One region of the Buttiauxella sp. AC142 genome, then DNA from elsewhere that is predicted to be linked to it. Evidence: riboswitches for the same ligand, from Rfam matches in the RefSeq annotation. Region 1 holds a riboswitch; the other holds the start of a gene.

Region 1 (4,389 bases):
GAGGTGGCGTATATTACGCTTTCCTCTTTCAGAGTCAAGCATTTATTTTCGCTTTTCATCTGGCTGACGGGCCGGTTTGTAAGCCGTTGTGCCGTGTCAGTGGAGGCGCAGTATAGGGATTTTCCGGAGGCTGACAACCCCTAATTTCAATTTTTATTTCAACCGTCGTTTTTTTATTCAAAATTGCTGCGAACTGCCAGTTTTTCAAGCCTTGGGAAGCCATAACGCTGCAAAACGGGTGCTAATTGAGCAATCTCTGGCGTGAGCCCCATACAGAACGCAATATTCTCATCCGCAGATAATGCATTCGGAGATTCATGTTCTAAAAGCCATACCGTACGACGAGCAATCGCAGCGCCTGAATCTATCAACCGAGTTCCTTCCGGCAGGACTTCCAGCAACTCTTCTTCTAATAGAGGGAAATGGGTGCAACCCAATACTACGGTATCTGGCGGCTCTTTCATTCTCAGCCACGGACGCAGGATTTTACGCAGTTCCTCAAGATCAACTGGCTGGCCATGCAGCTTGGCCTCAGCTAACTCCACCAGTTCCGCCGAACCGAGCATTTCGATTTTGCATTCTGACGCAAAGCGCGCGACCAGTTCGTGAGTATAAGGACGGCGAACTGTGCCGCGAGTCGCCAGCAACCCTACAACACCATTAGTCGTCAAGCGCGCAGCTGGCTTGATAGCGGGTACAACGCCGACAACAGGGAATGCGAACTTTTCGCGAAGCGCAGGAAGTGAAACGGTACTCGCCGTATTACAGGCAATGATGGCGAGTGCGAGCGGGTAGCGTTCCTGAACCGCAGTCACAATTTCTACCACGCGTTCAACAATGAACTCCTCGCTTTTCTCGCCGTAGGGAAATGCTACGTTATCGAAAGCATATATATAGTGCAGGTCAGGCAAAAGCTGCCGGACTTCATCATACACAGAGAGCCCACCGACACCGGAGTCAAAAACCAGTACGGTGGGACGTGTATTAGAAGGTATAGCTGCCAGTGAGGTAGTATTCCCGTCCTGGGGTTTGATAGCCATAAACCGTCTCGTAATCTTTATCGAACAGGTTGGCAATTCTACCACGAACGGTTAGCTGTGAGGTGACCGGATATGATGCGGAAACATCAACAGTGCTATAACTCGGCAAAACCTGCTGAGTCGGGCTATACGAAGAAGTGTTGTTGTCGTAGCGTTTGCCGTAATACTGCCAAGCAACATCCATATCAACATTAAACATACTCCAGTCGAGCTGATACTTAGCCTGACGCTTAGCACGACGGGCCAGCACTTCATCCGTCTGGTCATCACGCGGGTCCATATACTGAAGCGTCACTTTATGGGTGAAGATGCCAGTATCAACACTCCCCGTCCATTCCAACCCTTTGATGGTCGCGGACTTGATGTTGTCGTAATTGCCTTCGAAAGATCCCGGAGCAGAATAGTAAGTAATGAGGTTTTCTATCTGGTAATGATAAGCCGACAAGCGCCAATCTACTGGCCCTGTTAATCCTTCAAGTCCGGCTTCCCATTGTTTAGACTCTTCTGGCTTCAGGTTTGGATTTGAGTCGATACCAAAGCGTGTCGAACCAAACTGCTGCCCAAGCGAGGGTGCAAGGAATCCGGTGCCGTAAGAAACCGTGGCACGATACCCTTCAACAAACTCCCAACCAGCCGCCGTCTGCCATGTGCCATGCCAGCCAAATTGTTCGTCATTGTCTTCACGACCAGAGGCTTCCAGCGTCACATCGCCAAACTGCTGCTGACCACTGAGGTAAACACCTGTGTTATCGCGCTTATAGGTATCAGACATTGCCGTATCTGAAGACGTTAAGCGCTGCTGCTGCCAATCAACGCCTGCACTGACTGAGCCATTTCCTACAACAAAGTTATTACCCCATTGAATGTTACGCTGGGTCATATTGTCGAGAGTGGTACCGTCGTTATAGCGGCCATTCACGCTGCTATAGTTGTAGTCTTTTACTTTTTGATAGCTAGCCAACAATTGAGAAGAGTAAAGGCCAGAGTGGAAACGCATGCCTGCATCGAATGTCTGGTTGTAAAGTTGCTCTTCATCGCCGCCACCGGCATACCCATACGAGCCCTGGTCATAATCGGTATTGTTGGTATATCCGTAACCACGGAAGAAACCATCAAACTCGTCACTGAACTTATGCTCCAGCCCGCCCCAGAAAGATTTGCTGCGATAACCATCGCGGTCACTATCGCCGCTATAAGGTGAATCCGGCAGGACGTTGAAGCCTTTGGTCATTTCATACGAACCCGCGACCGTCGCCACGGTGTCACCAAAACGATGACGCAAAGCCCCGTCGTATTGCTGATAGCCGTTCGAGCCGACACCCGCATTGATTTGCGATTTCTCTTCATCGGTCTGCGTGATGATATTCACCACACCGCCAATTGCACCCGACCCATAAACCGCTGAACGAGGGCCGCGAATATATTCCACGCGTTGCACTAATGAGAGGGGGATCTGATTGATATCAGCAGTGTTAGAGATTCCTGGGCGAGCGATAGGAATACCATCCACCAGCACTAACACATGGCTTGCATTGGTTCCGCGAATAAACATAGAAGAACCTTGCCCAATGCCGCCGTACTGCGCGATATCCACGCCTGGCAAACGACGCATCACATCGTTAAGCGATTTTGCCTGCCACTGGTCGATATCTTCCCGGGTTACAACATCGGTTGGAGCCAGAACAGTATTTACCGGCTGCTGAAAACGGTTAGCCGTTACTACCAGGCTATTATCAGAATTGCTGTCTTGCGCCCAGCCTGAAAAAGCCGTTACGGACAACGCCGTAAACAGCGAAAGTTTTTTTAACTTCATTTATATAAGCATCCGCTTTCCAAAAAGGATGCCGCAGACATAACCGATAGCACGCGATAGTTATGACAAATTGCGACGTATACCGGCAGGTCTTCGGGCTTGGAGGCGTTTGTTAATGGATGATGACTTCCCACTTATATAAGCAGTGTCTGCACATGGCACTCATCCCGCTCTTCCTTACCGCTGCGCGTCAGCCCCAGAATTGCACTGGGTTCCCTTTTAACTTATAAAAAGGCCGGAAACGCTATGCTACGATTTTGTTAATAAGTTTGTCTATAAACATCAAAGTGCAACAGCACTGGACATCAGGAACCTATTCCCTACAATTCGCCGCGTAGTTTGACTCTATTAACAGGTATCAGCTCATGACCCCCGAACATCTCCCAATTGAACAGTACGACGCGCAACTGGCCGAAAAAGTCGCCCGCTTGCAAAGCATGATGGCCCCTTTTGCAGCGCCTGCGCCGGAGGTGTTCCGTTCGCCTGTCAGCCATTACCGGATGCGTGCTGAATTCCGCATCTGGCATGATGAAGATGATCTGTACCACATCATGTTTGACCAAGAGACGAAGCAGCGCATTAGGGTTAACACCTTCCCGGCAGCCAGCTCGCTTATCAACGCGTTGATGCCTGCAATGCTCGACGGCGTGCGTGATATTCCCGCCCTGCGCCATAAGCTCTTCCAGATTGATTATCTGACGACAATGAGCAACCAGGCGGTTGTTTCACTGCTATATCACCGCAAACTGGGTGAAGAATGGCAAGAACACGCCCAGGCGCTGCGCGATAAACTACGTGCTCAGGGTTTCAACGTTCACTTAATTGGCCGCGCCACCAAAACCAAAATCGAGCTGGATCAGGATTTCATCGACGAGCGTTTGACCGTAGCGGGCAAAGAGATGATTTATCGCCAGGTTGAAAACAGTTTCACGCAACCCAACGCGGCGATGAATGTTCATATGCTGGAATGGGCGCTGGACGCGACTCAAGACTCAAGCGGCGACTTGCTGGAACTATATTGTGGCAACGGTAACTTCTCGTTGGCACTGGCGCGTAACTTTAACCGCGTGCTGGCAACTGAAATCGCCAAGCCGTCTGTTGCTGCCGCGCAATACAATATTGAAGCGAATGAAATTGAAAACGTGCAAATCATTCGTATGGCAGCTGAAGATTTTACCCAGGCAATGAATGGCGTGCGTGAGTTTAACCGCCTGAAAGGCATCGACCTGAAAAGCTACCAGTGCGAAACGATTTTTGTCGATCCACCGCGCAGTGGCCTGGATAAAGATACCGTGAAGATGGTGCAGGCGTACCCGCGCATTCTCTACATTTCCTGCAATCCGCAAACCCTGTGCGAGAATCTGGAAACATTGTGCGAAACGCATAACGTGTCGCGCCTGGCGCTATTTGACCAGTTCCCTTACACGCACCATATGGAATGCGGCGTGTGGTTAACACGCAAATAGCAAAACGGACGCTTCGGCGTCCGTTTTTGTTTTTAGCTCAGGATGTTATTCAGTGACTTGCGTTCTAAGC
Region 2 (4,389 bases), 1.9 Mb from region 1:
ATAATTGCTTAGTCTGATATGAATTGCTGGTTTCGATTCAGCACTATTTGAGGTTAAGATAGCGAAAGAGACCCATCGCCTGTATGTTCGGGTTGCAGCTAATCACCATGCAGCTTGAAGAATGACATTGTCAGCGGCCGTCGCTACCTTTAAGGTAAGCGTATGACCGTTAACTTAATGAATCGTTGTTTTAACGAATCCAAGTATGAAATTAGCAGGGGTATAAAAATGGAACCAACCAAACCATCTTTCCAGGACGTGCTTGAGTTTGTGCGTCTGTTCCGTCGTAAAAACAAACTGCAACGTGAAATCCAGGACGTGCAGAAAAAGATCCGTGATAACTCAAAACGCGTTCTGCTGCTGGACAACCTGAGCGATTACATCAAGCCAGGTATGAGCATCGAAGCTATTCAGGGCATCATCGCCAGCATGAAAACCGACTACGAAGACCGCGTTGATGACTACATCATCAAAAACGCTGAGCTGTCTAAAGAGCGTCGTGAAATTTCCAAAAAATTGAAAGTGATGGGCGAAATCAAGGCCGATTAAATTTACCCGTCGTACTTCGGGTTGCCTCTGCGTTGGCTGCGTTCACTTACCGCCTTGATGCAATTCGAATTATTTAGGGTAAATAGTGTTAATTTTAGAAACCGCCATTCATGGCGGTTTTTTTCGCCTGAGTTCAACGCACGCCGCCTGCTACCATCTTCACCAGATGTTGCCGCGGGTAATACACATCAATAGCCAACTGATTAATCTGCCAGCGTAATTTCTCAGCATCATGTTTGCGAACATCCAGCATCAGCCCCACAGCGCTTCCGCTGTGCGCCACGTTCACGCCGAATAAATCAAACTCTTCGACCAGCGCCAACAGCTGCGAAAACATCGGCTTTGCCAGCAACGCCTGGCTGGCGATCGCGCTTTGCGTGGCAGCTTCTCCCAGTAAGCGAGGATCTTGCATCCCGCAACTTTGTTGCAAGCGAAGCCACGCATCATCGAGCGCTGCGGCATTGCTGATTAATGTAGATTCGCGCTGATGACGCCGATATTCCTCAGTCAGAATCGTCGTATCACTTTCAAGTAACAGGATATCCATTGCTGGCGCGGGCTGGCAGCTAAACTGAGTCTGTGCATTCAGATGGGAAAACAGCGTCGGCAAGACAAAAATCGTGCTGTCGGTCGGTTCAATGTTTACGCATAAAGCGGCAAGGGTAGATTCGCTGAGTGTTTCACCCAAATGCCGGGCGGTTGCTAAGGCTGTTGCGGCAATATCTGCGGTGCTGCTCGCCAGACCTTTACCCACTGGAATGGTGGACTGCAGAGCCGTGCTCAGGTTATTTGCTAATGCTGCGGGATAGCCGAAATATGCCACCACCTGTTCCAGCATCTGGCGCATACGTGGCCGCTCTTCGCCAGACTGCACGCCTTCGCGGACTTCAACGGTGCTAAACCAGTCGATAGGGCATGAAACCAGCTTTTCGCTGCCGCCAATCCAACCCTGAATGAATTCGCCGCAGGACGCCGGGCAGCGCGCTTCAGCCATAACGGTGGCCACTTTCTTTCATCGTGGATCTCATTTTGTTTTCTTCGCCATAAGCCTTAAAAAATCAACAAAAATTGTTATAGCGCAACACTCGCTATCTATTAGCTTTTACACTGTTCGAGCTTTTATATATTCACGTGCATGATAGTTTGAGTGTCATGCACGATACAACTGACTCGTTTATGCCATGTCTTTACCCGTTCTTATTTGGGGTGAACATGGCTGGGAAGGAGGTGTAATTCCTCCGCAGCCCCCGCTGCTGTGATGCCGACGAACCCGCGAAACCACTGATCTCACGATTGGGAAGGGCGGGCGAGAGTGACGCTAAGCCAGAAGACCGACGAATCATTTAATTTAAACAACTCCTTCGGTGGGAAGCCAGTTGTCATCAGTTGCGTGCGGCTTCCGGCTGCACGCACGTGCTGACATCCGCTTTTTGCCGAAAGTAATAAGGCAACTATGGCAGGGGCAGCGAAACACGCATTCGTCATTGCAGGCACCAGCAGCGGCTGTGGCAAAACCACCGTCACGCTTGGGCTGCTCCGCGCCTTAATGGCGCGTCATCTGCGCGTCCAACCTTTCAAAATCGGCCCCGATTATCTCGATAGCGGCTGGCACAGTGCAGTGTCAGGCGTGACCTCGCGCAATCTCGATGCGTTTATGTTGCCTACTTCCACGCTTAATGGTTTGTTTAACCAACAAATGCAGCAGGCTGACGTGGCGGTTATCGAAGGCGTGATGGGGCTTTATGACGGCTACGGCACAGACCCGAACTATTGCAGCAGCGCCGCAATGGCAAAACAGCTCGGCTGCCCGGTTATTTTGCTGGTGGATGGCAAAGCAGTCTCCACCTCTATCGCCGCCACGGTTATGGGGTTCCAGCGGTTTGACCCGTCGTTAAACATCGCGGGCGTCATCCTTAATCGCGTCAATAGCGATAGCCATTATCAGTTGCTGGCCGAGGCGATTACCCGTTACTGCGGTCTGCCCGTGCTGGGGCGAGTGCCGGTCATGGCCGATGTGGCATTGCCATCACGCCATCTTGGCCTGGTTCCGGCACAAGAAAACCTTCCTCAGGACGAACGCTGGCAACAGCTCGCAAAACAGCTCGAAGAAACCGTTAACATCGACCATCTGCTGGCGTTATCGCGCCTTCACTCAATGCCAGAGGGCAAAGCGCCGACCTTACCGGATGCGGCTTTAGCCGATGGATTAACCCTCGCGCTGGCCGAAGACGAAGCCTTTAACTTTTATTACCCGGATAACCTCGACATGCTCGAGCAGGCCGGAGTGAAAATCCAGCGTTTCAGCCCGCTTCATGACAACGCCGTTCCCGATTGCCAGATGATCTGGTTGGGTGGCGGTTATCCCGAAGTGCATGCCGCCACGCTCGCCGCAAATTTCAAAATGCATGAATCCCTCAAACAAGCCCATCAACGCCGCATTCCGCTGTACGCCGAATGCGGCGGGTTGATGTATCTGGGCGAATCGTTGACCGATGGCGAGGGGGAAACTCACGCTATGTGCGGCGTATTGCCTGGCCACAGTCAGATGGGTAAACGCCTGACCCGGTTTGGCTACTGCGAAGCCACCGCGCGACAAGACACCTTGCTGGCAAGCAAAGGCGAAACCCTGCGCGGCCACGAATTTCACTACTCCGATTTCAGCGGCCCATTACCGGCGGCCCTCGACTGCTGCAAATGGCGCGATGGCGTGGCGATTTCGCGCTGGCAGGGTGGTTTCCAACACGAGGCCACTTTCGCCAGCTACCTGCATGTGCATTTCGCGCAACGCCCGGAAATGCTCAATCGCTGGTTGAAACTGGCGAGGCGCTCTCAATGACGATACTGGCATGGGGTATTGCGTGGTTACTGGATTACTGGCTCGGCGACCCACAGAACTGGCCGCATCCGGTGCGCTGGATGGGCAATCTGATTAACGGTTTACAGCGTGTCATCCGCCGATTCTGTAAAAGCGACCGCGCACTGAAAATCGGCGGCGGCGTGTTGTGGTTGTTGGTGGTTGGCATCACCTGGGGCGTGAGTTGGGGGGTATTGCACCTCGCAAATCTCGTGCATCCGTGGCTGGGCTGGCTGGTCGAAGTGTGGATGATTTACACCGTGCTGGCTGCGCGTTGCCTGAGCGATGCCGCGCTTGAGGTCTACCGCGCCCTGAAAAATGGCACGCTTGAGCAGAGTCGCGAAAAACTCTCGTGGATTGTCGGGCGCGATACCTCGCAACTGGAACGCCCGCAAATCACCCGAGCTGTAGTGGAAACCGTGGCGGAAAACAGCGTCGATGGCGTCATCGCGCCATTGTTTTTCCTGATGATTGGCGGCGCACCGTTAGCCATGGCCTACAAAGCGATCAACACCCTGGATTCGATGGTGGGCTACAAAACGCAAAAATACCGCGCCATCGGTTTTGTCAGCGCGAAACTCGACGATGCCGCCAACTTTATTCCCGCCCGCCTGAGCTGGCTGCTTCTCGCCATCGCGGCCTTTTGCTTACGCGCGAATCATCGCCAGGCGTTACGTATCGGCTGGCGTGACCGCTATCAGCACAGCAGCCCGAATTGCGCCTGGCCTGAGGCCACGGTCGCGGGCGCGTTAGGCATCCGGCTCGGCGGTCCCAATACCTATTTTGGCGAACGGGTAGAGAAACCCTGGATTGGCGATGAGCAGCGCGGCATCGCGCTTGAAGACATTCCCCGCACCATTTCGCTCATGATGCTGGCTTCACTGCTCGCTTTGCTGCTGTTTGCCGCACTGCGAACTCTCGCACTGGGCATAGCTTAAGGACTCACGATGAATTACCTGCAACAACCGCAGCTTATTGAACAGCAT

The links. A riboswitch is a leader RNA that binds a small molecule or an ion and turns the genes downstream of it on or off. The one in region 1 is predicted to bind cobalamin.
Region 2: another riboswitch for cobalamin. It lies ahead of AC0IWZ_RS13070 (cobyrinate a,c-diamide synthase); the one in region 1 lies ahead of btuB (TonB-dependent vitamin B12 receptor BtuB).

The regions. Positions count from the first base shown of each region.
Region 1 covers NZ_CEEDCH010000001.1:4,699,231-4,703,619, reverse strand. The annotation lists gene murI (glutamate racemase) at 174-1,040, opposite strand; gene btuB (TonB-dependent vitamin B12 receptor BtuB) at 985-2,853, opposite strand; cobalamin riboswitch at 2,921-3,108, opposite strand; gene trmA (tRNA (uridine(54)-C5)-methyltransferase TrmA) at 3,219-4,319, shown strand; gene AC0IWZ_RS21910 (YijD family membrane protein) at 4,365-4,389, opposite strand, start outside.
Region 2 covers NZ_CEEDCH010000001.1:2,790,807-2,795,195, reverse strand. The annotation lists gene AC0IWZ_RS13085 (FUSC family protein) at 1-4, shown strand, start outside; gene AC0IWZ_RS13080 (DUF496 family protein) at 229-549, shown strand; gene AC0IWZ_RS13075 (GHMP family kinase ATP-binding protein) at 683-1,543, opposite strand; cobalamin riboswitch at 1,724-1,903, shown strand; gene AC0IWZ_RS13070 (cobyrinate a,c-diamide synthase) at 2,003-3,385, shown strand; gene cbiB (adenosylcobinamide-phosphate synthase CbiB) at 3,382-4,341, shown strand; gene AC0IWZ_RS13060 (cobalt-precorrin-8 methylmutase) at 4,351-4,389, shown strand, end outside.